2 regions of the Paenibacillus sp. JNUCC32 genome follow, and region 2 is predicted to be linked to the other one. Evidence: a T-box and tRNA genes for the amino acid it is inferred to sense, from the RefSeq annotation. Region 2 holds a T-box; the other holds one or more tRNA genes.
What was found. A T-box is a leader RNA that pairs with one kind of tRNA and senses whether it is charged. The one in region 2 lies ahead of trpS (tryptophan--tRNA ligase), so its partner is inferred to be a tRNA-Trp.
Positions count from the first base shown of each region.

Region 1: it has a tRNA-Trp gene. The T-box ahead of trpS (tryptophan--tRNA ligase) is inferred to sense a tRNA for this amino acid. The anticodon was not compared.

Region 1 covers NZ_CP062260.1:6,625,250-6,641,114, forward strand. The annotation lists rRNA gene JNUCC32_RS29325 (23S ribosomal RNA) at 1-188, shown strand, start outside; tRNA gene JNUCC32_RS29330 (tRNA-Asn) at 345-420, shown strand; tRNA gene JNUCC32_RS29335 (tRNA-Ser) at 426-517, shown strand; tRNA gene JNUCC32_RS29340 (tRNA-Glu) at 534-608, shown strand; tRNA gene JNUCC32_RS29345 (tRNA-Val) at 672-747, shown strand; tRNA gene JNUCC32_RS29350 (tRNA-Met) at 782-858, shown strand; tRNA gene JNUCC32_RS29355 (tRNA-Asp) at 889-965, shown strand; tRNA gene JNUCC32_RS29360 (tRNA-Phe) at 1,046-1,121, shown strand; tRNA gene JNUCC32_RS29365 (tRNA-Thr) at 1,144-1,219, shown strand; tRNA gene JNUCC32_RS29370 (tRNA-Tyr) at 1,224-1,308, shown strand; tRNA gene JNUCC32_RS29375 (tRNA-Trp) at 1,315-1,388, shown strand; tRNA gene JNUCC32_RS29380 (tRNA-His) at 1,415-1,490, shown strand; tRNA gene JNUCC32_RS29385 (tRNA-Gln) at 1,507-1,581, shown strand; tRNA gene JNUCC32_RS29390 (tRNA-Gly) at 1,596-1,670, shown strand; tRNA gene JNUCC32_RS29395 (tRNA-Cys) at 1,682-1,755, shown strand; tRNA gene JNUCC32_RS29400 (tRNA-Arg) at 1,768-1,844, shown strand; tRNA gene JNUCC32_RS29405 (tRNA-Leu) at 1,853-1,932, shown strand; gene JNUCC32_RS29410 (hypothetical protein) at 2,287-2,586, shown strand; gene JNUCC32_RS29415 (PspA/IM30 family protein) at 2,661-3,338, shown strand; gene JNUCC32_RS29420 (PspC domain-containing protein) at 3,341-3,829, shown strand; gene JNUCC32_RS29425 (PspA/IM30 family protein) at 3,831-4,517, shown strand; gene liaF (cell wall-active antibiotics response protein LiaF) at 4,687-5,331, shown strand; gene JNUCC32_RS29435 (sensor histidine kinase) at 5,374-6,447, shown strand; gene JNUCC32_RS29440 (response regulator) at 6,425-7,075, shown strand; gene JNUCC32_RS29445 (YwmB family TATA-box binding protein) at 7,373-8,203, shown strand; gene zwf (glucose-6-phosphate dehydrogenase) at 8,341-9,888, shown strand; gene JNUCC32_RS29455 (peptide chain release factor 3) at 10,009-11,589, shown strand; gene sspI (small acid-soluble spore protein SspI) at 11,672-11,908, opposite strand; gene JNUCC32_RS29465 (potassium channel family protein) at 12,051-12,713, shown strand; gene JNUCC32_RS29470 (TrmH family RNA methyltransferase) at 12,778-13,575, shown strand; gene JNUCC32_RS29475 (DUF1801 domain-containing protein) at 13,696-14,121, shown strand; gene JNUCC32_RS29480 (SRPBCC family protein) at 14,313-14,738, shown strand; gene JNUCC32_RS29485 (ArsR/SmtB family transcription factor) at 14,742-15,098, shown strand; gene yunB (sporulation protein YunB) at 15,203-15,865, shown strand, end outside.
Region 2 covers NZ_CP062260.1:5,890,157-5,906,021, reverse strand. The annotation lists gene JNUCC32_RS26120 (DUF418 domain-containing protein) at 1-81, shown strand, start outside; gene JNUCC32_RS31735 (hypothetical protein) at 76-207, opposite strand; gene JNUCC32_RS26115 (aminotransferase-like domain-containing protein) at 213-1,568, opposite strand; gene JNUCC32_RS26110 (MFS transporter) at 1,699-2,955, shown strand; gene JNUCC32_RS26105 (DJ-1/PfpI family protein) at 2,969-3,574, shown strand; gene JNUCC32_RS26100 (phosphotransferase family protein) at 3,643-4,449, opposite strand; gene JNUCC32_RS26095 (SgcJ/EcaC family oxidoreductase) at 4,474-4,929, opposite strand; gene JNUCC32_RS26090 (MerR family transcriptional regulator) at 5,159-5,989, shown strand; gene JNUCC32_RS26085 (SDR family oxidoreductase) at 6,189-6,953, shown strand; gene JNUCC32_RS26080 (sigma-70 family RNA polymerase sigma factor) at 7,073-8,653, opposite strand; gene JNUCC32_RS26075 (hypothetical protein) at 8,717-9,688, opposite strand; T-box leader at 9,809-10,085, shown strand; gene trpS (tryptophan--tRNA ligase) at 10,136-11,119, shown strand; gene JNUCC32_RS26065 (cellulase family glycosylhydrolase) at 11,329-12,810, opposite strand; gene JNUCC32_RS26060 (MerR family DNA-binding transcriptional regulator) at 12,823-13,647, opposite strand; gene JNUCC32_RS26055 (MFS transporter) at 13,644-15,056, opposite strand; gene JNUCC32_RS26050 (ABC transporter permease) at 15,287-15,865, opposite strand, start outside.

The DNA.
Region 1 (15,865 bases), 740 kb from region 2:
CAGGAGCATGGCTGGGTAGCTACGTACGGACGGGATAAGCGCTGAAAGCATCTAAGCGTGAAGCCCCCCTCAAGATGAGATTTCCCAGTATGTAAGACCCCTTGAAGACGACGAGGTAGATAGGTTGGAGGTGGAAGTGCAGCAATGCATGGAGCTGACCAATACTAATCGGTCGAGGGCTTATCCAAAATTACCCCAAAAAGTGAAGCAAAGCTTTGAAGCAGATGCCGAATACTTTTCGGGGACCCCGATACCACATCGGGTGAATGCTACTGATTCTAATGTGCTGCAAATTCGTTTCGTATCTAGTTTTCAGGTGATCAATCACTTGAATTGAATATTGTTCCCTGATAGCTCAGTTGGTAGAGCACTCGACTGTTAATCGAGTTGTCACAGGTTCGAGTCCTGTTCGGGGAGCCATTTATGGAGAGGTGTCCGAGTTGGCCGAAGGAGCACGATTGGAAATCGTGTAGGCGCCAAAAGCGTCTCGAGGGTTCGAATCCCTCTCTCTCCGCCACTATTATTTTAAGCAAGGCCCGTTGGTCAAGGGGTTAAGACACCTCCCTTTCACGGAGGTAACAGGGGTTCGAATCCCCTACGGGTCACCACTTTCTTTAAAAAACACTTGCTTCTTATATCAGATTTTGGTATGATAAAAGTCGCTTTGTTACGGAGGCTTAGCTCAGCTGGGAGAGCATCTGCCTTACAAGCAGAGGGTCGGGGGTTCGATCCCCTCAGCCTCCACCATGATTTTTCACCATTGCAGCAACCCTTTTAATGACGCGGGGTGGAGCAGTTCGGTAGCTCGTCGGGCTCATAACCCGAAGGTCGTAGGTTCAAATCCTGCCCCCGCAACCAATTTATATCGCAATAGCGATAGTGCCTCGTGGAACTGTGGTGTAGAGGCCTAACATGCCTGCCTGTCACGCAGGAGATCGCGGGTTCGAATCCCGTCAGTTCCGCCATTTTTACAAGTTTCATAGATGACTTTGGGATGAGATGCGTATCCGATATGGGATTCGTCAAAGTCCAAAATGAGCTCTATGGCTCGGTAGCTCAGTCGGTAGAGCAGAGGACTGAAAATCCTCGTGTCGGCGGTTCGATTCCGTCCCGAGCCACCATGTACCTTTTATAATTTTATACGCCGGTGTAGCTCAATTGGTAGAGCAACTGACTTGTAATCAGTAGGTTGGGGGTTCAAGTCCTCTCGCCGGCACCATTCTGGAGGATTAGTGAAGTGGCTAAACACGGCAGACTGTAAATCTGCTCTCTTCGAGTTCGGTGGTTCGAATCCATCATCCTCCACCAGTTTTTAGGGGCATAGTTTAAAGGTAGAACAGCGGTCTCCAAAACCGTTAGTGTGGGTTCAATTCCTGCTGCCCCTGCCAATCGAATCAATTTATAGTACAATATGGCGGTCGTGGCGAAGTGGTTAACGCACCGGATTGTGGCTCCGGCACTCGGGGGTTCAATTCCCCTCGATCGCCCCATATTACAAAATCATATTGGGGATTAGCCAAGCGGTAAGGCAACGGACTTTGACTCCGTCATGCATAGGTTCGAATCCTATATCCCCAGCCATTGATTTTATGTTTGCGGACGTGGCTCAGCGGTAGAGCATCGCCTTGCCAAGGCGAGGGTCGCGGGTTCGATTCCCGTCGTCCGCTCCATTTTTATTTCTGGCGCCATAGCCAAGTGGTAAGGCACAGCTCTGCAAAAGCTTTATCCCCAGTTCGAATCTGGGTGGCGCCTCCATAACAACCATATGTGCCCTTAGCTCAGCTGGATAGAGCGTTTGACTACGAATCAAAAGGTCAGGAGTTCGAATCTCTTAGGGCACGCCATTGTGTAAGCCGGTGTGGCGGAATTGGCAGACGCGCGCGACTCAAAATCGTGAGGGAAACCGTGGGGGTTCGAGTCCCTTCACCGGCATCAATCAAAAGGAATGTAGACGATCAACGTCTGCATTCCTTTTTTTGTTGTCTCTCCATCGAAGCATCCACACGATAAGTCCACTCCCAATCGCAGCTGCTGAGGATCGTTCTCCTGTAGATCGATGTTCCTTCAATAAGTGATACGGTAACAGCAGGGTGTTCGTTCACGGATATAACGCAAAAACTGCAGACCAGTCCAGAGGTTGGACGTAGGTCTATAGGAAGCCCCGCCTTAGGTCTAGGTCCAAAAACCGTCCACAGGCCGTTTTAGTCAAACTCGAAATTACCTAGAATAGAGTCATAAGGTTGAACAAATGAAACAACGATCAAACAACAGAAAGGCGGTGTATAAATGAGGAATTCAAAAGGCAATGGAATGAGTATCCTGTTGATTGGTTTAGGGATCTTGGTTCTTCTGGGAGTATTCGGTCCTCTGCTTGGATGGTTGTTCAGTCTTCTAATTCCGATACTGATGGTTGCTTTGGGATATTACGGAATTCGAAGAGGCAATACCTTGATGGGATGGATCATTCTCGGTATCGGCATCATCTGGTTGATGGGTAAACTGTCTTGGCTGATCGGTCCGATCCTTGGTGTCATCTTAATCATCTACGGAGTGTCCCGATTGAAGAATGGAAGACCCCGTTATTGATAAGGAACCACTACATTATATAACCTGCATAAACAACAGATCAGATCATGATAGATGAGGAGGGCTAAGCCGATATGAGTGTTTTCCGGCGGATAAGAGACATAACTGTAGCAACATTGAATGAAAAGCTCGAGCAGAGCCAGGATCCGGTTCGATTGATCGACCAGTTCCTACATTCAACCAGACAGGACATTGCTGAGGCCGAGAAGCTGCAGCAGCAATGCCAAGTACATTCCAGACAGCTGAAACAGCAGGTGGATCAAGCGGAAACCATGCGATTTAAACGCGAAGAGCAGGCACTGCTTGCCTTGAAGGCCGGCGAAGAGCATCTTGCCAAGCTGGCATTGCAGGAGAAGCTGATTTATGAGGAAAAGATTGAACAGTATCAAGGCCTGTTATCCTCAAGCCTGGAGTCGTTGAAAGAAATCGAGGAGCAGCTCGGTGAGCTGCGGATGGAATATCAGACGGTCTACAGCAAACGCCAGTATTATGTTGCCCGAGTGGAAACCCTTCGTCTTCAGCAAAAAATGAATGAACGTACGGGGTCCTATGGCGGGGGTCATGATGTACCGAAGATGTTCAATCGCCTCGAGGACCGTATCAGCGACTGGGAACTGGAAGCCAGAAGCCTTCGCGATTTACGCCGCATGGGGCAGGAATACATGGATCAGGCTGGAGAATCCGTCTCCACGGTATTGGAAAAGGAACTTGCCCGCTTGAAGCAAAAGCTGAATAACAGCGGAAAGGAGTAACCATGACAAGATTGTACCGTTCCACCCGAGACAAGATGTTCACAGGGTTGATCGGCGGTATATCCGATCATTTCGGAGTCGAATCTACCCTACTTAGAATCATATTTGTAGTCAGTATCTTTTTCACAGGCGGTACAACGCTGTTGATCTATCTGATTGCAACCCTCGTCGTTCCTAAAGAGCCGTATTATCACGATCCGTACGGGCCTCAAGGAAGACATGGCGGCGGATACCGTTACAACGACCATCCGGGCCCGGGGCCAGGCTACAACAGCTACAATGATGCTTATGGACGTCATCAAGGCTATCCGAACCCTAATGAGCATGGAAGCTTTGGTCCCAAATATGACCGTCCCAACGGCACAAGAACGAACGCGTCCACCGATTCCGATCTGGATGCGATGATGAAGGATATTGAAAGAAAAGCCATGCAAAAAGAAATCGAAGAATTGAAGAAAAAACTTTCGAACTATGAGAAGGGAGATAAATAACATGGGAGTATTTAAAAGAATCAAGGATATGACGAAAGCATCGGTGAACGAGCTGCTGGATAAAGTGGAGGATCCGATCGTAATGCTGAACCAGTACCTGCGCGACATGGAGGCAGAAATTCATGAAGCAGAGGTAACGGTTGCGAAGCAAATGGCAAATGAGCGTCGCATGAAGCAGCGCGTCGATGAGGCTGTGAAGATGGCGGCACAACGTGAAGCTCAAGCGGAATTGGCTCTGAAAAACGGTCAAGAAGAAGTGGCTCGCAAGCTGCTTGAAGAAAAGATCTATTTCGATCAAAAAGAAACCGAGTACGTGGAACTGCACCTGCAATCCGAGGCTCAAGCGAAAGAGCTTGTTGCTCAGCTGCATGAAATGAAAGACGAGTTCTACAAAATGCGCAACAAGCGCAATGAGCTTGTAGCTCGCGCTCAAATGGCGAAAGCGAAGAAGCAAATGTCTCAAGTGAGCAGCCTGCATACCATTGAAAGCGGCAGTGCTTCGATGGGCTTCCACCGCATGGAAGAAAAAATCATGCAAATGGAAGCTGAAGCTGATGTGCTTCGCGCACCATACCGCCCTAACAACGCAGCATACACAAGCCCAGTGGATGCTGAGAAGCAACTGAAGGTGGATGAGCAGCTGCAAGCGTTGAAAAACAAAATGGGGAAATCCTCGAAATCCGAGTAATTCCTTAGCAAGTCAGCAAAATAAGAACAAAGCGTATTCGAATACCGTGTTCATATGATATGCTATACGAATGAGATTGTCGTATAGTACAGGCAAAGCCATACAGTGGGGAGCATCTCACTGATATGGCTTTTCCGAGCTTATATCTTGGTCATCAAGGAGGTGCGACATGGACAGAAACCGCTGGATAGCAGTAGGTTTAATCAGCTTGGGTTTTATTATGCTTTTCGGCCGATGGTTTGGTTTCTTCACCATTGTCGCCCTGTTGCTCATCTTCGCGGGCGTCCTTCAGATCAGGCAAGGCCATGTGAAGAAGGGGTACATTCTGCTCGGCGTCGGAGCCGTGCTGCTGCTGCTCGAGCATCTTATGTTGATTATTGGCGTCAGTTTGATATCGCTGGGGATTTTCTACGGCAAGTCCAAACGGGCCCATACCACGACCAGATATATTCAGAAGCAGAATTTTATGTCCAACTTTGACTGGGACCGTGCACCCTGGGTGATGCGCAGCTTGAGCGTGTGGCATGTGCTCGGGGAAGCGGATGTGGATCTGTCCCTGGCGCTTCCCGAAGAACGCCAAACGGTGCTCATGTTCCACGGAATGCTCGGTGATATCGATCTGATGATCCCGGACTATTACGGGGTGGAGATCGAAGCATTCATCTTGTTCGGATCGATTCATATGGACGACCGGAAGGAAACCGGCATATTGAACCGAGTGAAATATCAATCGCCCAATTATGACACCAGCGAATATAAAGTGAAATTTATCGTTTCTTATTTAGGCGGAGATTTGAATATAAGAATGACATAATAAACGTATTGTTTTGTGTAAACCATTCAGGAGGGTTGCCCCGTGGAAACGGAAAAGAAAGCAAATATCATTACCCGAAGTATGCGTGAGGGGACCCTTCTGGGATTGGTTGTCATGCTCGTTGTCCTTTATTTATTATATACATATGGTTATCTTCAACCGTTTGAGACGTGGAAGAACCGGATCGAGGCAGGCATAACCCTGGTATTGCTGCCGATCGGGCTGGGAGCGATTTATGGCTTCTTCCAGGGATACCGGGTAAAACGGCGGGTCGATCTCGTTAGGGAAACACTCGTGAACTGGGAAAAAGGGAGTCTGACGGACGTCATGCCGGACATCGGCGAAGACGAAGTGGGCCGGCTTGGAGAACAGCTGGTGAAGATCAGCAAGCGCTGGGAGGATCAGGTGTCTTCCCTGCAGCGGTTATCCACGAACAATGCCCAGCTAGCCGAGCAGGCCAGGGTTACGGCGATCGTGGAAGAGAGACAGCGTCTGGCGCGCGAGCTCCATGATGCGGTTTCTCAGCAGCTGTTTGCCATCTCAATGACGGCAACAGCTGTGGGCAGGACGCTGGATAAGGATTTTGACAAAGCGCAGCGCCAGGTGGCTCTGATTGAGGAAATGTCGGCTGTGGCACAGTCCGAGATGAGGGCGCTACTCCTTCATCTGCGGCCGGTATATCTCGAAGGAAAAGCACTGGAACAGGGGCTGCGGGATTTGATCACGGAATTGCGGATCAAAGTGCCTATGGAAATTACGTTTGAGATGGACGATGACATACATTTGCTTAAAGGGATCGAAAATCATCTGTTCCGCATTATTCAGGAGGCCATGTCGAATACGCTTCGGCACTCGAAGGCGGAAAAAATGGACATCCGGATTCATCGCAGGCAAAAAACCGTTCGGGTAATGCTGCGAGATGACGGGGTCGGGTTCGAACTGGACGACAAGAAACAGACTTCCTACGGTCTTTCGACCATGCAGGAACGGGTGACGGAAATCGGCGGCTCGTTACAATTCATCACGGCCCCGGGTAAAGGGACGCGGATTGAGATTATCGTGCCGCTCATAAACGAAGAACGCAAACGGGGGGATGGAGATGGAAGCACCGATTAAGGTACTGCTGGTGGATGATCATGAGATGGTGCGGATCGGCTTGGCTGCCGTGCTTGGCACAGAAGACGGCATTGAGGTGGTAGGCGAAGCGGGCAGCGGCGAGGAAGGCATACGTCTGGCGCAGGAATATCATCCTGACGTGGTGCTGATGGATCTGGTCATGGATGGGATGGACGGCATTGAGACCACGCGGGAGCTGATGAAGCAATTTCCGAATCTTAAGGTGATCGTACTGACCAGCTATCTGGACGATGAGAAGATGTATCCGGTCATTGAAGCAGGCGCGTTCAGTTATCTGCTGAAGACCTCCCGGGCTTCCGAGGTCGCCGATGCTATACGTGCGGCCGCACGGGGCCAGTCGGTTCTGGAGTCCCAGGTCGCTTCGAAGATGATGAATCGTTTCCGCCATCCGCAAAATGAAGCACCCGCGCATAATGACCTGACGGACCGGGAGATGGAAGTGCTGCGATTGCTGGCACAGGGCAAATCCAATCAGGACATTGCCGATGATTTGATTATAGGCATCAAAACCGTGAAGTTTCACGTGACTAATATTTTGGGCAAGCTGGGGGTAGAGGATCGGACCCAAGCTGCCATCTACGCTTATAAAAATGGGCTGGCTGAGTAAGGAGTGCCGGCTCTTTTTTTATGTTTATGAACGTGAAATAAACAGTTTTGAGATGCCGAGCGCGGTTCTAAACAGATCCGTGATGCGATGCGTTCGGGTATCAACATATCCATGTAAACAATGATAGGCAGGCTTAAAGACTCCCCAATCGGGAGGCTTTTTTTATTTAGGTAAGGGGAAGGGAGATTTTTAAAACGGTAATAGCAGGATCATTTTATATGGCGAGGTATAAATCTGCAGTGAGCCGGCCATCCTTTTACTAGATTGATAGATTCGTACGAGGAGGCGTGACTGACGATGCGTAAGATGCGTTTACAGCTGATTGTGATGATGTTGTTGCTGTGCGGGGCAGCAGGGATGATGGCGGGTTTTGCGGGAACAACGGAACGCAATGGGGAGGAAGCGGTTCCGCAAACGGCAGAAGCGTCAGCTTGGAAGGGAACGGCGAATGGAGCATCAGAAGCAGGGACTACAGCCGAAAGCAATTTGGAGCTTCTTGCAGCCCTTGGAAAGGAACATATGGACCCTTCCGCGCTCCTCACGGTAAAAATTCAAGGCGAAATGATAAATTCGATTTCTATGGATCAAGCTAAGACAGCAGCCGAAGAATTGGCTCGCGCAATAGGGCTTTCCGGCATTACCTCGAACGAGCTTCAAGGAAATGACGTTTTCCAAGCGGAAGGCGATCGATCGGGCGTCTCCGTGCATTTGGATTGGGCCCTCACGAAGCAAGGCCATAGTTATGTCAGAGTCATGCTTGTCGGAGAGGCGGCAGCCCAGGCCCGGGAAATGATGAGCCTTCAGCAGCATGTTCAAGAACGGATGGAGCAAGCAGGCATACCGAATACGTGGAATGCGTCCATTCAAGGATATGCAACGAAGTCAGGCAGCGTGGATGCAACGATGGCCCAAGTAGAAGAGGCCGTAGCCCGAAAGCTTCCGCTTCGTTCCGTTGAGGATTATGCGGATGTTACAACGATCAGCCGATCCTATGAGGCGCCTTCGCTGGGGACTTTTGTGAAGAGCGGCGACACGCCGATTCATATGCAGATCGCGGTGCATGAAGATTCGGTGAAGAAAAGCAGTAGAATAACGATCGGATTTCCCGTCATTACAATAGAATATTGAAAATAATATCTGAAACTCCGATGAAAAAATACGGAATGAGATAGCATACTTGAAATGAATATGCTAAAATGTCATCACATCGAGTTAAGTGCCGATGCATAAAAATACACTATAATTCATAGAAAGAATGAGGAGCCATGGCTGAAAATCAAAATCTAGATACAATGAAGACACCGGGAGCTGTATTTTTCATCTTTGGAGCGACTGGTGATTTGGCAAGACGTAAGTTGTTTCCGGCGATCTACAGTCTTTATCGTGAAGGAAAACTGGATGAGGATTTTGCTGTAATCGGCGTGGCGCGGCGTCCGCGCACCCAAGAGGAGTTTCGGGAGGACGTGTATCGTTCGATTCAGGAATTCTGCCGATATAGTTCGGAACAGGATAGTGAATGGAATGCATTTGCACAGCATTTTGAATATAAATCTTTAGATATCAACAATATTGACGGTTTCCGTGAGCTCCGCGAACAAACGGAGCAATTGGAAACGAAATTTAATATACCGGGCAACCGCTTGTTCTATCTTGCGCTTGCACCGGAATTGTTCGGCAGCGTATCGTTCAACCTGATGAAGGGCGGCATGCTGGACGGAGAGGGCTGGAACCGTCTTGTGATCGAGAAGCCGTTCGGCTACGATCTGGAGTCCGCTGCCAAGCTGAACGAAGAGATCCGTAAAGTGTTCAAGGAAGAGGAGATCTATCGGATCGACCATTACCTCGGGAAGGAAATGGTGCAGAACATCGAGGTTATCCGTTTTGCGAATGCTTTCTTCGAGCCGCTGTGGAACAACAAGCATATTGCCAACATCCAAATTACGCTTGGTGAAACGGTTGGCGTCGAGGAGCGCGGGGGTTATTACGACCATGCGGGCGCACTCAGGGATATGGGTCAAAACCATATGCTGCAGCTGCTGACCATGATTGCCATGGAGCCGCCTAGCCGCCTGCTCGCAGAAGATATTCGCGACGAGAAGGTGAAGGTGCTTCGCTCCCTGCGTCCATATGCCTCAAACGAAGAAGTCAAGAACAACGTGGTTCGCGGTCAGTATACGAGCGGTTCCGCAGGCGGCAAAGATCTGCCGGCTTACCGTGAAGAGGACAAGGTAAATCCGGAATCCAATACGGAAACCTATTTTGCGGCCAGAGTCTTCGTGGATAATTTCCGCTGGGCGGGCGTACCGTTCTATATCCGCACGGGCAAACGCCTTCCGGTTAAGACGACCGAGGTGGTCGTAGAGTTCAAACGGATGCCAACCAACGTATACTTGGGCCAAAAGCATTCCCTGGAGCCTAACCTGCTCGTTATCCGGGTTAACCCGATGGAAGGCATCTACGTAAAGATCAACGCGAAGAAGCCGGGCTCCGAGTCCGAGATCGCTCCGGTTGCGATGGACTTCTGCCAAAGCTGCATCGTGGGCATTAACTCTCCTGAAGCGTATGAGCGTCTGCTGCATGATGCCGCCCGCGGGGATTCCACCTACTTTACGCGTTGGGACGAAGTGGCTTCCGCTTGGTCCTTCGTGGATCGCATCGCTAGCGCTTGGAGAGAGAACCAGGGCGAGTTGGAATCGTATCCTGCCGGCTCCTGGGGACCTGACAAAGCGGATGAGCTGCTGAAGGAAGACGGCTTCCACTGGTGGCCGGTTAACGGTCAGCTTGAGGATAACGTCGTGTGGTTGAAAAAATAGAAGATTAGCTAAAATTTATGCGATAAAAATCATCCTCATGCGCACGGCGCATGGGGATGATTTGCGTATGAATTGTGGTACAATGATATACATGACTTTAGTTACGAAGGGATAAGTGAAATGGCAAAGCTAATAGATGAACTGCAGCAGGAAGTGGATAAGCGTCGCACGTTCGCGATTATTTCCCACCCTGACGCCGGTAAGACGACGCTGACCGAGAAGCTGCTCTTGTTCGGGGGCGCCATTCGTCTGGCCGGATCGGTAAAAGCTCGTAAAGCGAGCAAGCATGCAACGAGTGACTGGATGGAGATCGAGAAGCAGCGGGGAATCTCCGTCACGTCGTCCGTGATGCAATTTGATTATTTAGGACATCGGATTAATATATTGGATACGCCGGGTCACCAAGACTTCAGTGAGGATACCTATCGTACGTTGACGGCTGCCGACAGCGCCGTCATGTTGATTGACGTAGCCAAAGGGGTCGAGGCCCAGACCATCAAGCTGTTTCAGGTCTGCGCGAAGCGGGGCATTCCGATCTTCACCTTCATCAACAAACTCGACCGCGAAGGACGCAGTCCGTTTGACCTGATGGAGGAGCTTGAGCAGGTGCTGGGCATCCGCTCCGTACCGATGAATTGGCCGATCGGTTCCGGCCGCGACCTGTGCGGCGTGTACGACCGGGTGAAGAATCAGGTGGAATTGTTCCAAGGGGACGACCACTCCACGATTAAAGTGCAGAAGGTCGAAGGGTATGAAGATCCGCTCATCCGCGAGATGGCTGGCGACTATCTGCATGACCAGTTATGTCAGGATCTGGAGCTGCTGGATGTTGCCGGCGACCCGTTTGATCTGGAGAAAGTGATGCAGGGTCAGTTAACGCCCGTATTTTTCGGCAGTGCGATCAACAATTTCGGCGTCCAGACCTTTCTTGAAAACTTCCTCCAGCTTGCGCCGAAGCCGGAGCCGCGCCGCAGCACGGAAGGCGTGGTGGAACCGACCGATGAGAAATTCTCCGGTTACGTATTTAAGATCCAAGCCAACATGAATCCGGCTCACCGGGACCGCATCGCTTTCCTTCGAATCGTATCGGGCAAGTTCGAACGCGGTATGAGCGTGAAGCATGTGCGGGTAGGCAAGGAAATCAAGCTGGCGCAGCCGCAGCAATTTTTGGCGCAGGATCGAGATATTGTGCAGGAGGCATACCCTGGCGATATTATCGGTCTGTTTGACCCGGGGATTTTCCGGATCGGGGATTCCCTCAGCCAAGGACGCGAGGTTGTATTCGACGAGCTTCCGACGTTTTCCCCGGAGATCTTTGCCAAAGTAACCGTGAAGAATGCGCTGAAGCATAAGCAATATCAGAAGGGGATTGACCAATTGACGGAAGAGGGGACCATTCAGGTATTCCGCACCGTTAGCTTCGACGAGACCATTCTCGGGGTGGTCGGTCAGCTCCAGTTCGAAGTGTTCGAGTATCGGATGAAGGGGGAGTACGGCGTCGATGTCCAGCTGCAACGGATGCCGTATCAGTTCGCCCGCTGGATCGTGGACGACAACATTGATCCGTCCAAGTTCCGGATTAACTCGACCCTGGTGAAAGACAAGAAGGATAACTATGTTGTCTTGTTCGAAAATGAGTATGCGATGAGAACCGCCATAGACAAGAATCCAACCGCCCAGTTTCTTGAGACCGCTCCGTAAGCGATGGCATATATATGCAATATAAAGAACAATCCCCTCAGCTTGAAGGCTTAGGGGATTGTTCTTTTTGTTGAGCGCGGGATTATCCCTGAAGATTGCCAGGCGTAACGGTTTTCAAATGGTCGTGAAGGGAAGAGACAAGGGTATTTTGCTGGGCAGCATCCATGTCTTTCCACATCATTTCAAACATCACGCCGAGTCCCGGCAGGGCGGCTTCAGGCCCGTCAACGGAACCCTCGATCATGGAGCGCAGCTCTTCTTCGTCCTGATTGTGGACTTTATGAATGACGGCTTGCCTTAGATCTAACAATATGGACATCGAAATGTTCCTCCTTGTTATATAAGGGTCATTGTGTAATGTGCCCGTTCTAGGGGAGTTACATTCAAGTATTCTGGACAGTATGATATACTGTTATCATTGATGATTAAGGATCGACCTAGGCTCGTGGGGGGATATATAAATGGCTAAGAAGCAGTACGCAGTAATCGGTATGGGGCGTTTTGGCACAAGCGTTGCCAAGGAATTGAGCAGCATGGGATTTGACGTATTAGCCGTTGATGCGAGCGAACAGCGTATTCAGGAAACTGCCAGCATGGTCACGCATGCCGTTTCGGCGGATTCGACCGATGAAGAGGCGCTCCGGGCGCTCGGCATTCGGAATTTTGATGTGGTTGTCGTGGCTATCGGGGAGGATATTCAATCCAGCATTTTGACGACGCTGATTCTGAAGGATCTTGGCGTACCGGCTATTATCGTAAAAGCGAAGAATGAGCTGCACGGAAAAGTGCTTAACAAAATCGGCGCGGACAAGGTGATTTTCCCAGAGCGGGACATGGGGCTTCGGGTTGCCCACCATCTGGTCTCGCCGAATATTCTGGACTATATCGATTTGTCGGACGACTACAGCATTATGGAGATGCTGGCTACAGGCGAGCTGATTGGCCACAATTTGAGAGAGCTGGATATTCGCGCACGATTCGGGTGCAATGTCATGGCGATTCGAAGCGATGCGGACATGAACATTTCGCCGAGTCCGGATGACCGGATTGAGGAAGGCGATGTGCTTGTCATCGTCGGACATAAGAATGACTTAACGAAGCTGGAGCTTGCTTATCCCAAATAAAGACGTCAGCTTCCGATACCGGGTGCTGTGATGAGTATATATGTAAAGAACGGATGGGTTAACAATGGAGATATTATCGCCGCAGAACGCCAGAGTGAAGGGCTGGGCACAGCTGCAGGAGAAAAAACATCGGGACAAGCAGAACAAGTACGTGGTGGAAGGCATCCATCTCGTACAGGAAGCCCTGTCATCCGGCGCGGACATCGAGTGCGTGGCTTATGACGTGGACAAGGGCATCCCCCAAGAGCTTCGTCATATTACGGATACAGGACAAGGTGCCGAATGGATCGGCGTATCCCATGCCGTCATATCGAAGGTCAGCGATACGCCGTCGCCGCAGCAGGTGTTTGCCGTCATTCGCAAGGAAGCGCGGCAATGGCAGGACCTGATCCTGCGCGAGAACGGTTTGGTCGTTGTTCTCGACGGTCTCCAGGATCCGGGCAATGTGGGAACCATCATACGAAGCGCCGATGCCGTAGGGGCTGCCGGCGTGGTCCTGGGGCGAGGCTGTGCGGATTTGTACAATCCCAAGACACTGCGCTCCACCATGGGATCTCTGTTCCATCTGCCGGTGCTGGAGGGTGATCTGCTGAGCATCCTGCCGGAAGCCAGGGAACGGGGAGCCAGATTGGTGACCACCATGCTGGAAGGACAGCGCTCATGCTTTGAGTACGACTTCAAAGGGACAAGCTGGATCGTCATCGGCAGCGAAGGACGCGGCGTCTCGCCTGAGGTCGCGGCACTCGTGGACGATGCCATCCGTATCCCCATGCCGGGGCGTGCCGAATCGCTGAATGCGGCTATGGCCGCTTCCGTATTGATGTACGAGGCTTTAAGGCAGAGGGAGTATGCTGATTTATAAAGACAGATTTGGCCCAATTAGGCGGGGAATGATTAGATAACATTGCTGATCATAACCGGCCTTTTTTATTCTTGACAGAGATGGTCATAATAACAGGCGTGTTCGAAAGGAGTTAAACCCGTGTACGAGCAAAAAACAAAAGAAACGGATCACAGCGTGGTGGAGTTTATCGAGCAAGTGGATTCGCCGAAAAAACGGGAGGATGCCTATCGTTTGCTGGAGATTTTTGAAGAAACGAGCGGGTATTCGGCCAAAATGTGGGGACCCAGCATCATTGGTTTCGGCTCCTACCATTACCGTTACGCTTCCGGCCATGAGGGAGATGCGCCGTTTGTAGGATTCTCGCCGCGAAAAGCGAAGATCAGCCTGTATTTTGCGCCAGGCGATGATCAGCGGGAGGAGCTGCTGACGAATTTCGGCAAGCATACGGCAGGGAAAGGCTGCGTGTACATTAATAAAGTGGCGGACATTGAAGTTGAGGTGCTGAAGCAGCTGATTCGCGAATCGATCGCGTTCCTGAAAAAGACTTACCCGGATCAACCCTAACGTGAGGTGGAGTTAAGTGCGGTGTGCCGGCAAGGTCTCTGTTTTGAGCCGATTAGTCGGCTGATTGACCTAAGGGTGATGACGAACAGGTGAATATTGGGGTTTGACGTAAAACCATTTGGTGTCCTATAATGCATAAAGGGAAACCAAATGGTTTCATAATTTAAGTTTAAGCGAGGGATCAATCTGATATGGACAACGCAACAAACGGCAAGCTGCCGGATATTCGTCATACTCTTGTGCTGAAAGCGCCCATCGAGAAGGTGTGGAAAGCCGTAGCCACAGCTGAAGGGATTTCGGCGTGGTTTATGCCTAACAATTTTGAACCGGTGGAAGGGTTCGAGTTTCAATTGAATGCCGGCCCCTTCGGAAACTCACCATGCAAGGTGACGCTTATTGATGAACCTAACCGGTTGTCTTTTAACTGGGGCAAGGATTGGAGCGTTACGTTCGAACTGGTGGAGCAGGGAGACCATACGGAATTCACGCTCATCCACGGCGGATGGACAGCGGATCAAGTAACCGAGTTCGGGGAAGCGCATGACATCGTTCGAGGCCGCATGGACAACGGCTGGGCTGGCATTGTCCAGAAGCTTGCGGGATACGTCGAGGCGTAACCGATGTCGCAGGCCGCTCCGAAGCATGATGTCTACCAAGCCATCGCAGATCCGACTCGCCGTAAGCTGCTCGGCTTGTTAAGCGATAAGGAAATGCCGGTTAAGGAAATTACGGGACATTTCTCCATGACGCGAACCGCCGTGTCCAAGCATCTCCGTATTTTGGAGGAAGCCGGTCTGGTGCAGGACCGCAAGGTGGGACGCGAGACCCGCTATCGCCTGCAAGCAGAGCCGCTTAAGGAATTGAAGGATTGGCTGTCTTATTTCGACCGCTTCTGGGAGAACAAACTGTCGATGCTGAAATATTACGTGGAAGATCAAGAAGACGATTCAACGAACGACATAGAAGAGCGAGGATAAGCCATCCTTGCTCTTCTTTTTTGCCGTTTGTCCGCATACCTTCTATACAGGAGAGCTTGCCATGGTAAACATGCTCCTCGGGGCGTAAATAGGGGGGACCAAGCATGAGACGAAAGAGATGGGGAAGCAGGCGTTTGGCCTTTCCGTCGCTGTCGTGGCCTAAACCAAGGAGAGCTTACAAACCACCGCGCAGAGGCTTTCGGCCCGTACCGCAGAGCCGGGGGCGTCCTCAGGCTGCCAAACGGCGGAGCACAAAAAAATGGTGGCTGATCGGCGCTCTGCTCCTTGTGTTTGGGATCGTTGAGTTTTTTATGTATATCGAGCAGAATCTGCGGCCGCCGATCATGCATTTAGCCCAAATCCGGGTTAAGCAGATCGCTACCGAAGCCATCAATAAAGCGATCACCTCCCAGGTGACGCAGGGCAAGGATTTTGATAATCTGGTCAACTGGAAAACGGACAGCTCGGGCAAAGTGACCGGATTCATGCTGAATTATGCCGAGCATTTAAAAATCACGTCCCATACGACGCAGGTCGTGCAGAGCACGCTGGACGAAATCCATAAGCGCAAAGAGCAGATTCCGCTGGGACAGGTGTTAAAAAGCCCGATCATCGCTTCATTCGGTCCGCAAATACCTTTAAAGATCGAACCCCAAGGAGCGGTAAAGGTTCAGCTGGATACGAGGCAGCAGGGGGCCGGCATCAATATGATCCTGGTGGAGGTGTTCGTCCACATCGTGACGGAGGTAGCGGTTGTCGTTCCTTTT
Region 2 (15,865 bases):
TACGGACCTTTGGAATGGTTGTGGCGATGCGGAACCTATTGGACCCTCGTGCCGATTCGCAAACAAACAGGAGACCTATAGGTCTCCTGTTTGTTGGTTTGTCTTTGCCCGATGACGGAATCGATGATAATCCTTAATTTCGGAAGCAGCCGTGCTGCAGGTTTTCCAAGTATTCTCCCCAAGCTGCTGCCCAGCTTGATCCGTCATTCCTTCTACCTCATCCGCCGCTCTAAACGCCGTATTTCCTCCTCGATCACTATCATACCCGCCTCGATTCGGGGTTTCTCCACCCCGATGATACATAACCGAATCCGGTCATTGCGCTGATTCTCCGGCAGCAGATGTTGATCCACGTTCGTAACCGAGATACCTCTCTGCAGCAAGCGATCCTGAAGTGCGGATGCCTTTACATACTGGGGCAGCCGGAGGGTGATGAACACGCCGGAGGAGGGGCACGTATAGTGAATGCCGCTGCCGAAGACACGGGCACATACCTCGATGGCATAGCGCATCTTCTCCCGGTAATGCTCCCGGATGCGGGCTGCATGGCGGTTGTACATGCCGCTCTTGATATAAAGTTCAAGCGTGCCTTGGGAGAGGATCGGCGACGATATGTCTGCGGCGTTTTTATGCCTAATAAACGGATCCAACAGCCGATCCGGAAGAAGGACGGCGCCCATCCGAATGCCTGGCAGGATCGTCTTCGAGAAGCTTTTGACATAGATGACATGGTCCGACTGATCCAGTGCGTACAACGGGTCCGCCTTCGAATCCTCCTCCAGGTCCGCCAGATAATCGTCCTCCACGATATAGACATCATACTGCCGGGCGAGATCCGCGATACGCCTCTTCTGCTCCAGCGAATACGAGGTGCCTAACGGGTTGAGGAATCGCGGCACCGTGTAGAACAGCTTGATCTGTCCGCTACGAAAATAAGACTCCAGTACCTCCAGGTCGATACCATGCTCATCCCGATGGATGCCGATCACCGGACAGCCTGCAACGCGCGCCGCCGCCAAGAAACCGAAATACGTCGGCTGCTCCACCAGGACCGCCCGTCCCTCCTCACTCGGGAAAGGCATGCGCGTCAGGATCGAGAAGGCCTGCTGAGCCCCGGTCACCACAGCGATTTGATCAGGTTTAGCGAACATTTGCTGCGCGTGAAAATACCTGCTCAGTTCGTTCCTTAACGAAAAAATCCCCTGTGGATCGGTGTAACCGAACAGCTCCTCCTTGTATAAGGAAATCGCCTTGCGCAGGCAGTGCTCCATCTCCTGAAACGGCAAAAAATCGCCCCGGGGCGTCGTTGAGGCGAAATCAATCGGCCCGCTTTCCGTCCGCGCAGAGGCTGAGCCCCTCCCCTCCACGAGATAGTAACCGCTCTTGGGGACCGGGTAGATGACATCATCGCGCTCCAAGGTCTGATACGCACGAACGACCGTATTGGGACTGCAGGAGAACATTTTGGCCAAGGCTCTGACCGATGGCAGCTTATGACCTGATCGGATATGCCCCCTCTCCACTTCGCGGATCATATGGGCAACAATTTGTTCGTGCTTCGTGTCCATCCCGCTTCTCCCCCTGTATTGATACAGTTGCTCTAAATTGTCCTGTTCATTTCCGATTCCATGATTAAAATTAGCTTATTGCATGACATAGCGGAAGTAAAGACTTGGGAGAGGGGCTGACGGGGTTGCGATGAAAAGAGACCGGGGTTATGCATGGGTCATTCTCATATTTCTATGGATGCTAGGGTTTGCGGCGGCCATCAGCCGGTTTGTCATGTCTTATTACCAGCACGAAATGGCAAGGGATTTAAGCGTCGACCTCACCTTTATCAGCTTCACCTGGTCCGTTAACATTGCCGTTGCCGCCATCTGTTCTCCGCTCGGCGGATGGTTGACCGATCGATACGGTCCCAAAAAAATGATGCTCCTGAACGCCCTGTTTGGCGTGATGTCCATGCTGACCGTGCTTACGTTTCGTCATCCGGCGGGATTCTTCCTGGGGCTCGGGCTGCTTTCCGGCCTTTCCGGCATGGCTGCAAGTACAGGTTATGTCGTGGTCACAAGCTGGTTCAGCCGCCATAAAGCGAAGGCACTCATGATCATGACCAGCGCGAGCTCGCTCGGCCTGGCCATTCTGACGCCTCTATTTGTAAGCAACCGGGACTGGCTCGATTGGACAACGGCATTCACGTTCACCTTATGGATCACGCTTGTATCCATACCGCTCACCCTGCTTATCATGAAAGAACGAAAGCGCGAAGAGCACGAGGCCGACCCCTCCGCTGCTGAATCGCCCCCATCGGCTGGGAGGCCACGGATCCTCCCGATCGCCAAGGAGATGGTAACCAGCCGCACCGTGCTTCTGGTGGTCTTCGCTTTGTTCACATGCGGCTTCAGCATGGGAACGGTTGAAATGCACCTGATGGCCATCCATCGCCATCATCAGATCAGTTCGGTAATGTTCACGTCCTCACTGAGTATTCTCGGTTTGCTTGAGCTGACAGGCGGACTGCTGTTTGCCTTCCTCCTGGACCGGATGTCGAGGAGTTTGGCCTTGTCCTTCCTGTACGTTTTTCGAATCGTGGCCTTTATGGTGCTGTATCTGCACTTCAGCGCCTCTCCGATCCTCTTCTCGATCATCTTCGGAGCCAGCTATTTAGGAGCCATTCCGGGCGGTATTCTGGTAGCCGGCGAAGCCATGGGCCATCGCTCCGTTGGATTGCAGGCCGGAACGCTGCTTATTTTCCATCAGGCGGGCGCCGTTCTCGGCTCCTTCTCAGGCGGATTCCTGTATGACCTTACGAACAGCTACCAAGCGCTGATCGGGATCAACCTGATTTTCAGCGCTCTGTCGGCCATGGGCTATTACCGGATTCATCGCGCGCTGAATCGAAGGCGTTCCGTTCCAGGTCAGCCGGGCGGCGCCAGCTTAAAAAAATCACTATAGGCAGGTGTTTTTGATGAAAATGGCTTTCATTCTATTCCATGGCATGACGGCCCTGGACCTGATCGGCTTCACCGAAGTCATGACCCGGCTTGCCCGCATCCGTCCCGAAGCGGATATATCCTGGGATTATTGCGCGCTGAGCACGCAAATTACCGATGATCGCGGATTGGCGTATGTCGTATCCCGGGTCAAACCGGATCTTTCGGAATACGATCTGGTCTTCGTGCCTGGCGGCTTTACCACGAGGGAGCTGAGGTGCGACCCCGATGTGCTGACTTGGCTGCAGACCGCCCGGGAAGCCAAGCATCTCGTATCCGTCTGCACCGGATCGCTGCTTCTGGGCGCGGCCGGCTTGCTGGAGGGAAAGCGGGCTACCACCAACGCTTCGGCTTACGAGCTGTTGACACCCTACTGCAAGGAAGTTGTTCAAGCACGCATTGTACAGGACGGCCATCTCTTTACGGGGAGCGGAGTGTCATCGTCCATTGATCTCGGCTTATATGTGCTCGAAAGGCTAACCGATGCAGCGACGGCGGAACGGGTCCAGACGGATATGAGCTACCCCTATTACCGGACGGGAACCTCATTCTCCGTATATCATGCGAAGACAGGCATGTAAATCCGGATGCGGCGACCGGGGAACTTGCCCTATATTATGGAAGCCGCTCTCCCTCCGCAGGAATTTCATTAAGCATAAGCACGGAGCCGGTCTTCAATCAGCCCGAGCAGCCAATCTCTTTCCCCGGGAACATCCTCTCTCAGCCTGGCCGCCGCTACGGGCAGCATCCACCGGTCGATATCCTCCAGCTTCGCACGGGATAATCGGCAGTACTCGTTCAGGTATACTCTATTCCACAGCATGCGGGCCATCCGAAGCGGAAGCACCAGGATGCCCGGCTGATCGACCGGGTTAAACGGCGATTGGAACATGAGCGATGTCCTGGCGACGTCGCATAGCGGGTTACCCACATGGGCATTGTTCCAGTCGATCGCCCGGCATCCGTTCTCCGCGACGATCACATTGTCCGGGTGAAAGTCGCCATGGCAGATGGAATCGCCTTCCGGAAATGAATCCAGCACCTTGCATATGGCCTGCGCTTTTTCTTGCAGGATGCCGCTTGCATCAAGAATCGCGTGTTCCAGCTTTTCTTTTTGCGGCGGCAGCAGGCTGGTCGTGCAGCTGTGCGTCGCATGTTGGAGCTGCGCCATATCCCGGGCGCACTTCGTTAGCTGAAACGGTGCCGATTGAACCTGACGCAGCATCGAAGGGCCCGTAATCCGTTCATACACCAGCCCCGTACGTCCTTCAATATCCACCATGTCAAAGACGGAAGGGGCGGGAACCCCCGCTTCCGCAACGATGCGGCCCATCTCCGCCTCATACGTCACCCATTCCGGGCGATACCCTTCATAATACAGCTTTAGTGCCTGAGACTCTCCCCATTCATAGACCTCTGCACTCCTGCCTTTTCCGATCAGCGCACCCTTCTTCAAAGGCTCATCCTCCACATCTTTATGTCAGCTGGATTTTGAATTCGAACGCATCATCATCCGCTGAATCCAGCCTGGCTTCTGAATCCGGCAGTTATGAAATGCCGATATCTTCCACTCTCCGTTCACTTTGACCAGCACGTTGGTATTAATGGAGAAGCGGCCGGTGGGCGGCTTCTTATGGAATCTGAGCTGCACCGCTCCCGTAGCCTGGGCTATCGCAAGCTCCGGGGTCAGGAAACGCAGCTGCGTCGGGGTCGGTCCCGCTACCAGTTTGGAGTCGCGGAGCACCCCGTCCCACAGCTTCTGATGAACCTCATCAATCTCTTGGCGACCCTTCAAGTGCTGTCCGCTAAACGTCACGTAATCCGCATCATCGGTAAAGCATTCCGCATAAGCCCGGCCATTCCCTTCTCCCCACGCCCTGGACAGCGAATCGAATAATCTCAGGATCGCCTGACGATCCTCATGCGTTCCGTTCATCAGCCTTATCTCCTTTCTTGCTATTAAGGGGGAATCACGAATCTTCTTTGAACACATTGTACGATAATCCGACCGAACTGAATTCCCGCCCCGGGATGAAAACAGACTCGGTCTTGGGACCGAGTTGTTCCTTCTGATCCGGCGAGTTGCGTTCTTTACGTAGGCAGGAGAGCGGGATATGATATCGTTATCCACGAGAGACCGAATCGTAAAGGAGGTAGCAAACGGTATGATGAAGATCAGCGTTTTTGCCAAGGTCAGCGGCATTTCCATCAAAACATTGCGTTATTATGATGAGCTGGGCCTGTTAAGGCCGGCCCATGTTGATGAGCAAAGCGGATACCGTTACTATTCCGAGGAGCAGCTTCTGACCGTCAAGCGGATTGCCGCCTACAAGGAACAGGGGTTTACCTTGGAACAGCTCAAGGATTTTTTTGAAAAGGATATAGGAAACGATGCCGTAAAGAACAAACTTGCGGATAAAATGACGGAGCTTCGACATGCGATGCAGACCCTCCAGCTGCAGCTGGATGAGGTGAACAGCAGAATGTCGCGCTTGGAGCCATCGGAAGCCGGTGATCCGGCAGGCTTCATCCGTATTCGGGAAGTCCCATCCCAGCTCGCCGCATCGATTCGCGACCAAGTCCCCCGCAGCCAGCTATGTCTCTTGCTTGATGAGATTACCAAATATGCGACCTCTTATGGAGAAGAGGAAGCTAGCCAATTAACCATCCTTTGGCATGATCACGGCAGCGAGAATGCCGACATCGCCGACATCGAAGTCGCAATCCCCATAACCAGGGACATACCTGTTAATGGCCGTGTTCGTGTGGACTACCTGCCGATGCTTCAATCCGCCGCATCTTTTGTACATCGTTGTGATCCGTACGGTTATAGCTGTCCCGTTGCACCCGAGCTCAAAGCATGGATTTCGTCCCAATGCCTTGTTCAATCGGATCGGGAGCCGATCCGCGAAATCTATCTCACCTCGGATAAAGATATCTATGGCAAGAAGCGCCCCGCGGAATTGCTTATCCCCTTACAAGGCAACGCGTTGTAACCCATCCTTATCGTGATAGGCTGTCGGAGCGGGCCTCTGCCCAACCTCCATCGCCTCCATCCGTACTTGCAGCAGCAGTTATCGCCATGTCTTTGTTGTTCATGAATAACTCTCGAAAAATTCTAAATCAACCTCTTGACTCTCCCCCTAACCGGAGAGTGTACAGTAGCTTTAAATCAAACAAGAGGAGTGGAGTTTCATGAAACGATTGGAAAACAAAGTTGCATTGGTTACAGGCGGAAGCCGAGGAATCGGTAAAGGAATCGCGCTTCGGTTGGCGGAAGAAGGGGCACTGGTCGTTGTTCATTACGGAAACCGCCGGGATGCTGCGGATGAGGTTGTGCAGACCATACAGGTTCAAGGCGGGCGAGCCATCGCCTTAGGTGCTGGGCTGGAATCGGTAGATGGAGCCAAGGGGCTTATCCATTCGCTGAAGGAGGAGCTGCTGCATGTAACGGGGGACCAGCATTTTGATATTCTGGTGAATAACGCAGGCATCGGAACCTCAAAGACCTTTGAAGAGACGACCGAGGAGAGCTTCGACGAGCTGCTTGCCGTTAATGTAAAAGCACCGTTCTTTCTGGTCCAACAGGCTCTGCCGCTCCTGCGTGACGGCGGGCGCATCGTCAACATCTCCTCCGGTGTGACGCGTATCGCCTATCCGCATATTATGGCTTACAACATCACCAAGGGAGCCATCAATACGTTCACCTTGCACCTCGCCAAGCTGCTGGGTCCACGCGGGATCACGGTGAATGCGGTTCTTCCGGGCATCGTGGATACGGACGTGAATGCTGCATGGCTTCATACTCCGGAAGGGCAGCAGCATGCCGCAGAGATGTCAGCGCTTGGCCGAATCGGTCAGCCGTCGGATATTGCGGACGTCGTAGCGTTTCTGTCATCAAGTGACGGGCGCTGGGTCACGGGACAGATGGTCGATGCAACCGGCGGCTCTCATCTGTAACTATGAAAAGAGCTATCCTTGCTTGGCATTAACGCCAGAAAGGATAGCTCTTTTGCTGTATTCTACTGTTAATCGGATTCGTCACTCTGCTCAATATCGCTCTTTTCCTATGTCTTCGGTTAATCGGCTTCAGCTATCCGCACAACCGACTTCCGCTCCGGGTTCCAGCGCCATGACGGATCCTTCCCCCTTACCTGCAAGCCTCCTACCCATTTATCGATCGTTGCGGCGCAGGCATAGTCGGTCTTACCGGCCAGCACCTCATGCCCCAAACTCGTCACTTGCAGCACCCGCTCTTGAAAATGGGGTACAGCCAGTTTGAAGTCAGGAAACGAAGCTGTGCCATCGATAACCAGCAAGGAATCCGATCCCTCCGTCATCTTCGCCAGGTAATACCAGAATTCCAGGTCTCCCATTCCGAGTGTATGAAGCCGGTCACCTACATTGCGAAATAACTCGTACGGCGTATGGATTCCGCCCGCTACAGCCTCTAACGTCGTCTGCTCGATGATCCCAAGTCCATGGCTCACAGAGGGCAGCCGTGCCAGATGGGCCTCGAATGCATCCTTCGCAAAAGGCAGCGCCGAGGAATCCACCTCCAGCATGCGCTGATGTTTCTCCGGCAGATCCGAGGTATAGGCTTCCCACAACATGCTGCCCAGCATAAGCTCTTCGTCTCCAATCGCATGCCATGTGCCCGACAAAGTCTCGAGCTGCTCTGCGCTAAGCTGCCCCAGCCCGCGAAAAAGCTCGATGCCCGGGTATGCGCCAATGCATAGCAGACTCAGCCTCGTATTCCCCAGTGACTGTTCCTTAAACCAATGCAGCAAGTAGGCCAGTATGGTCTGGTCAAACAGGTCATGCTCAAACCAGAGCACAACTTCGTCATATTTTCGAAAATCCTGGAGCTTCCTCTCCTGCGACTGGCAGGTCCCGATATATTCCTTCTGCGGAATCCCCAGCGTTTGCTCCAAATACTGAGCTCTTGTTCTCCGATGATCCGGCTCGTCCATCTTCGTGAAGACCGGACCAAACGAATATAGCTCCCTCCACACCAGGATATCTCCTTGAATGTTCCCTTGCTTCAGCTTATCCCCTACCGAATCCCCGTTAACGATATGCAGCATGCGCTTTCCTCCCTCATACAGATCGGTGAACACCGATACAAAGTCGGCTACGTGCAGCGTGTTCTTCAGCTTCCGCCGGGCATCAAAAAGCCGTTTTTTCAAAGCCGGCAAGGAAATGTCCAAATATTGCGAAATCTCACGCAGGCTGTAGCCTTGAAAATAATAGAGCTGGACCGCAATCCTCATGCCGGGTGGCAAGTCCGCGATCGTGGCATGCAGCTGACCGATCAGCTCTCTCTTTTCCACGACCGACTCCAAGCTTCGCTGATCTCCCATCGGCAATTCTATCTCATGCAGCGGAAACGTCTGCAATTGCTTGCGGCGCAAGTCTCTGTAACACTGCCGCTCCACGATCACCTTGAACCATCCGGGGAAACGCCTGGGATCCTGCAGCTTATGCAGATTCGCAAAGGCCTCCGTAAAAGCCTCCTGCACGGCGTCCTCCGCCAAATGGGAATCCTGCAGCTTATCGTAGGCCACGGCCAGCGCCATGCCGGAAAAATGCCGGACCAAGCTTTCCTGAGCATCCGCACTGCCCCTCCGGGCTTCCTCAATCCACTGGATCACGCTCACTTCACCTCTTCTCGGTGTCTCTATCCCTTAAGTGCCGATCTAAATGATAAAGGTTACCTCTCTTCAGGAAATGATCGTCTGCACCGGATGGATAATATATCGAAAATTCTCCATGGCCTTCGCCGGAGTCTCCGAAACACGGTTCCAATGATGGTAGAAACTGAACGGGAATTTAAACAGATGGCCGAAGTCCCAATCGATGACAGCCCCGTCGATACCCGCCCAGTACTCCGGCTGGTGCGGCAGCCAAGCCGATCTTGGAGCCTCCACGAGTGGCAGCCGATCCACCGGAGACACGATTCGGATCGGCTCTGCAGGATCCAGCTGGCTGCTGGCACGGAGCACCTTCACGATTTTGAGCAGACCCGGCAAGCCTCTGTGGAAATAATCATGATGGCCAAGATCGTACAAAATGTTTAAGGCATGCGAGTACGTCAGCATATGCCCCATCAAGTCATGATGGGCTTCTGCGCGGTAGATCACCGAATAAGAGGCCAGCTCGTTTAAAATGAAGGCCGACAGCTGATCGCCGTCCGTTATTTCCGATATCCCGTCAAGTTCATCCAGGGTCAACCGTTTGACCTCGGCAGCAGAATATCCGATCCAGGACCTTCCCGGAATCGTCTTCGTGAAAGAGGCTATTAATTCCGCGATATCGGCTGCTTCATGCCGTAGACCGCCTCCAAGCTCGTGGAGTGCAGCCAGGCTTATTGCGGCATAGATCACATTGTGCCCGACCCAGTGCAGCCCATCAATCGTAACGTCAAGGGCTGCAAGAATCCTTGATTCGGCACTTTTCACACTCAAGCTTTCCCCTGTCACCGTTCCCGACTGCAAATACTTGGCGATCATCCTTTGGTTCTCCGCCGTAACGGCCTCCTCGACCTTCCCGGGCAAATGGTTTGCCTTTACAAAAAAATAACCCGCGATCGCGGCCGCTCCGTAATGAGCCTGCCAAATATCCCCTGTTAGCATTCTGCACTGCGACAGTATGGATAATCCGTCCCCAAGAATCGCTCTGTCCTTATCGCTCATCCTGACCCCCCGATCCCTCTTGACATTCACCTAACATCTGTGTGATGATACTCATCAAATCATCTTGTTCTCTATTCACATTCGAACAGAGCTGCACAGATGAATTTAAGAACAACATACCACACGGCTATGAGAAGAAATAGTAGCTTATCTCTTGAGGTCCAAGCGAACCGGCGAATGGTGCGAGGCCCGGTACTCCGGAATAAGTGAATGGATCTTCTCGCTTCAACCCGAACCTCCGATCTGTGCCGGAGCAGTAGGCCTTGACGGCTCTCCACCGTTACTTTGGGAGATATGGCAGGAATAATGGTGCGTTTCCCCATTTCCGCGTCATGCTAAAGAGCGACCGTACAGTCGAATTTGGGTGGTACCGCGAAAGTTACACTTCGTCCCATAGAGGGATGAGGTGTTTTTGTGTTGTTCGCAAACAATCAGGAGGTGGTTATTATGCAACGATTATTGTCAGGCATCAAGCCGAGCGGAGATTTGAATATTGGCGGATATGGAGGTGCCCTCCGTCAATATGTGAAGCTGCAGCATGAGTATGAGTCCTATTTCTTCGTGCCGGATCTGCATGCGATCACGGTCTATCAGGATCCCATGGAGCTGCACCAGCGCACGCGGGACATTGCCGCGCTGTACATTGCGTCGGGCATTGACCCCGATAAAGCGACGATCTTTCTGCAATCGCAGGTCCCCGCGCATGTAGAGCTCGGGTGGTTGCTGGAGACGCAGGCGCATTTTGGTGAATTAAAGCGCATGACCCAATTCAAGGAGAAATCGGACGGAAAGGATACCGTAAGCTCCGCATTGTTTACGTATCCGGTCCTGATGGCTGCCGATGTGCTGCTCTACCAGGCAACGCACGTGCCTGTCGGCGACGACCAGAAGCAGCATCTGGAGCTGACCCGCGATGTGGCCGAGCGCTTCAACAACCGGTATGGCCGCACGTTTGCGGTGCCTGACCCGATCATTCAGGATATTGGCTCTCGCGTCATGGGCCTTGACGATCCGTCCAAGAAGATGAGCAAAAGCAACCCGAATAAAAACAGCTGCGTCCACATGATGGATACGCCGGAGGATATCCGCAAGAAGTTCTCCAGGGCCGTTACCGACTCCGATGGCCAGGTCCGGCATGACTGGGAGCAGAAGCCGGCGGTCAGCAATCTGATCGAGATTTATTCCGTATTCTCCGAGGAAGCCATCTCCGTCATCGAAAAACGGTATGAAGGCCAAGGATATGGTACGTTCAAGAAGGAATTAGCCGAAGTGGTCATCGAAAAACTTCAACCGATCCAGGAGAGGTTTCATCAAATCGTGAATTCCTCCGAGCTTGATCGCATTTTGAAGGACGGAGCGAAGCGGGCTTCCGAAACCGCAGTCCCGACACTGCTTGCCGCCAAGAAAGCGATGGGATTGGTCACGTTCTGAAAGAACCGAGAGGGCGTCCCCTGAATTACTGATCCTTATCGGGAATCAGAACAAGGGACGCCCTGCTTATTTTTGTCGGCTGGCCTTTTTATGTTGTACATAAGCGTCTACACCGCTTTAGTCTGTCCTGCCTCGCTATAACCCATGGTTCTTCTGACTCCCGACTTGTTTATTGAGATGCCTGCCATGTCGCTGTCGCCCCCTTGACATCATCTCCCTATCGTAACCGTAATCTTATTCCCTTGATCAGGAACGGTGATCGCCAAGATGCCGCTCTTCGAATCCGGGAAAGGACGCAGCTCGATTTGATAAGCGTTCGTACCGGCGACCGCCACGTCGCTTGTGGATATCGACTCCAGATGGGGATGGTAAATCAATGTCTCTCCAACGGATGAAACGAAATCTATACTTAAACTGCCGGTATCATGATCATAACGGTATGCTGAGAGCACGCCGGCTGTCGCTTGCGGATACGCGCGATTCAACGCCTTGGCATATGGGGCTTCCTTGAAGCCGTCGCACCAGCACCAGTATGTATTGCTCCAAAGATACCGCTCCAATATCGCAATGATCTGCCTGGAAAGCTGAAAGGTTGCCGGATGCTGGGAGAAAGCTCCCCATTCCCCGACCAGGACCGGCACGTTCAACCGTTCCTGCACCTTGCGATGGGTAGCAAAAATCAGCTCGACGCGATCCTGATTATAAATGTCATAATGCTCCGTATCGACCACCAGATCATAGCCGTGCGGTGCGAACACCTGATGGTGTAAGGTTTGACCGGCTGGATCCTGCACAAGCTGCAAGCCGGACTCGATCCCCATGTTCGAAAAATAGCTCGTTTCCAGCATCAAAAATCCGTCCGGGGAAACGGAGCGAATGGCTGCCGCCGTCTTGTTGAAAAAGGGCGCGAGAACCTCCCGTTCGAAGATTTGCGATGCTTCTCTGGCGCTGTCGACGAGTATGCGGTACGTATCCATCTCTGCCATCCCGGCAAGAACCTCCAGCCTCTTTTCCTCGTCAAACCAGAGTCCGGCAAGCTGCTCCATGTTCGGGTCGGCTATTCCCATCACATGACCCGCATATGCGGCAATGATGGTGCCGAGCACCTCCTGTCCGCTTGTTCCGGGGTACGGCTCGTTCATCAGGTCATAACCGATAATATTCGGGCAATCAGCCATAAACTGTGCCGCATGCTTCCACATCGCTGCATAGTGATCCTGCAGGCCGATCCCGTCGGAAGCGGGCGTATTCCGCCAGAAGTGATCCAGAGCGCGGTTCACAGCCGGACTTTCCAGGTAGGCGTCACTCCATATATGTCCGGTAACATGAGGAAGATCATCGGAGAGGGTCGCCCACGCCGGAGCCCCGTCGCCGTAGTGCACGCTGTACAAATCCTGATGCATATCCAGAAAAACATAGAGATCATGCTGCTCAGCCCATACAACCTGCTGCTTGATTCTGCTCAGATATGCATCGTCGTGGACCCCAGGCTCCGGCTCGACGCCATCCCATATTAAACCTAGACGGATAACGTTAAAGCCTTGTTCGCGAAACCAGGCGAACAAAGAGGCATCACAGGGCTCAACATATCCTTTTGCCTTGTCCTTGCATACGAGATTGATGCCGTTCAGGATCACTTGAGCGCCGTCTTCATTCAAGAATCGTTGTCCGTCGACCACTATTTTTTTCATGTCTGCTTCCCCCTACCGTTCTTCTACCGGAATGTAAATTTCAATGTAATGATTGTCGTACTGGTTATAGAGATTGACTTCAAGAGAATGGCCTGCGATCGTTAGTCCGCGATTGCGAATGAAAGCTTTCATCTGATCATAGTGATGGTCCATCTTGGCGTAGTCGTCCCTGCCGATAATCACGCATTTTCTGGCACAGTAGCGAGGCTCCAGTCTCTGAAAGACGGAAGAGTCATCCTCCATCGGGAGGGTGGACAGAATGCCATTGTACAGGTAATTGTGATAACGGCCTGCGTTAAGGTTATCTTGGGACACAATCGATATGGTATGGCAGAATGCAAGCCATTCCTTGGCATTGATTCGGCGTATCTGTTGCTGCACTTTGCTCCCGAGTCCCTGATCACCGCTCTCCATGATTGAATCGGTAAGGAGCACCCAGCACGGGTGGCTTAGTACAAGCTCAATGACCTCCGTGTTATCGAACCGTTGCAGCTGAACATTAAGCACTTCCAGCTTGTGAGACAGGTGTTTCAAATAAGTCCGCTGGCGATCGATGTCTTGACGCTTGTCGGAGAGCAGCCTGCGCATAGCGTTTAGGCTGTTGTCCCGGAGCAGCGCTTGGATTCGCTCGATCGACACATCCATTGCCCGCAGCATTCGAATCGTGATAAGTGAATCGAACTGCTCAAGATCATAATAGCGGTACTTGTTGGCGTCCCGATTGCGGGAATGAAGCAGTCCGATCTTATCGTAATAACGCAAGGTATCGATCGGGATATCCAGAATTTTGGACACTTCGCCAATCGTAAAATTCAAATTTAACGCCGGTTCCTTCACATCTTCACCCCCCCTCTTCTGGCATTATTGCTGAACGCGGAGATGTCATCCTCTTTTTTCTTATCAAAAGGATACAACGCCAGCGGAATTAATCCGAGGAGAAAAGCGGCTAATGGAATCAAGCCGGTTGCTACCCGAATGCCGAGCATGGCGGACTCGGACTGTTCCGCCGCAAGACCGTCATATCCGTATGCCCCGATCACATTAATGAAGATAACCGTCTGCAGGCTGGAGAAGGCGACCGTGAATAACGAGAACAATCCGTTGAACAGCCCGGTTTTCCGCACGCCGGTCGTGCGCTCATTCTCGTCGATGAGCAGCGCCCCGACCGGAGATATTGCCGTTCGAAGATAGTTCACAGTGAAGACAATCAGAACGTAGGATGCGGCCGCGGTCCATATGCCGTCAGCGAGAAAGATCCCGCCGTATCCGAGCACCACAAAGATGGTCCCCAGGTATACACTCTTCTTCGTTCCATTTTTCTTGACGATAGATCCCATGACCGGCAAGAACAGGAGCGCGATCACATGCGTACTCACATCGATGACGGTAGCTTCGATACCCGTTGATTGCACTACGCTGTCCATGTAGTAGAGAAACGGCGTAAAGTAGAAAAACACGGGGCCGGTGACAATGGAAAATATAACGAAGGTGAGGAAAGGTCTGGACTTGATGATCTGCCAGGCTTCTTTGTAAACCTCTTTTGTATCGATATGCTGCTTATCCAGTGATTCGTACATTAACGCATCTTCTCTCAGTCCCCTCAGGGCCCAGGTGAAGAATATCGCTTCCGCCACGATTACGGCAGAGAAGATCGGGATGATCACCTCCTGCTTTCCGTCCCCGACGAGGAGCAGCGTCGGAATCAAGGTGATCAGAAATGACATCCCCTGGGATAAGTAGTTCTGGATCACACCAACATCGATGCGTTCCTCCTTGGTTGGAGCCGCGATCAGCATAAACGATTGATAGGCTATACTGTAAGCGGTTGCAGCCGTGTCGTAAATAAATAACAACGCGGTATACAGCAGAAAGATCAACCACTGATCCCATGCCGGATTAGACAGCATCATGAGGAAGGAGGAAACGATCATGAACGGCACCGTCACTCTCATGATATAGACGTATTTCCCACGCTGCGCTCGATGCCTCATTCGGTCGATCCATACGCCAAGCACCGGGTCGTTAATCGCGTTCCAGATGTTATAGATAATGTACACCCAAGCGACATACTTCGGACTGAGACCGATGATATCCGTGTAATACTTCAAGAACACATTGTGGATGAGCACTCCTCCGACTGACAGGATCGGACCAGGAAGAGCCAGACGCCATTTCTCCCCTAGAGTCAGTCCGGTAGCAGTGAAGCGAAAGGCTTGCCGCAAGGCACTTCGCGCTTTACCTAACATTTACCATCCCCCGATCGTTCAACGTTTCAACCAGATCCTGTATCTTGAACTCATTGTAAACCATGGAGTAACTCCAGATGGAATAGCTTTGTTCATTTTTTCCAATAGATTTTTCGACGGAAGAACGGGTTCTAGACTAATGAAAAAAGGAGTCTTGCTGTTCAAGCAAGCCCCTGATCGCTTATAGCCGGCCATCCTATGTGCAGTACAAGGAGACCCTGCCATTAAATTTAAATATAGCTCTGCGTATCTCTATTTCTTGCGAACTTGTAGGTTGCAATCAGCGATAAGGCCAAGGCAAAAGCCAGCAGAATCGCCACGTTCAGAATCACGTCGGTCAGGCCGCTTCCTTGCTGAAGCTTGCCGAACGTATCGAGCAGCCAATACTGCGGCAGGAAATCGGCGATTCGCTGAATCGCTTCGGGCATCACGGAGAGCGGGAATACACACCCCGCCAGCAGCGATGTCGGCATGATCACCATCGTCTGGATTCCGTTAGCCATCATGGTGCTGTCCGAGAACGCGACAATGACCTGCGATAAACTAACCGCGACCAGAGCGAACAGCGACAGAATCAGAAACATCTGCCATAATGGAATGCCTGGCTCGATATGAAAGAACCGGGTCATGACGAACAAGGTGGCCGCAATCTGGATCATCATCAGAACGATGTTCACGATGGCATTCGAGAAGACGTAACTGCGGGCCGTAATAGGCGACGATAAGAGTCTATAGTACGTACGGTTCTCGCGATCCCGGATCGTCAATGCCGATAGATTCACGGCGGAGAATAACATGAACACAACCAA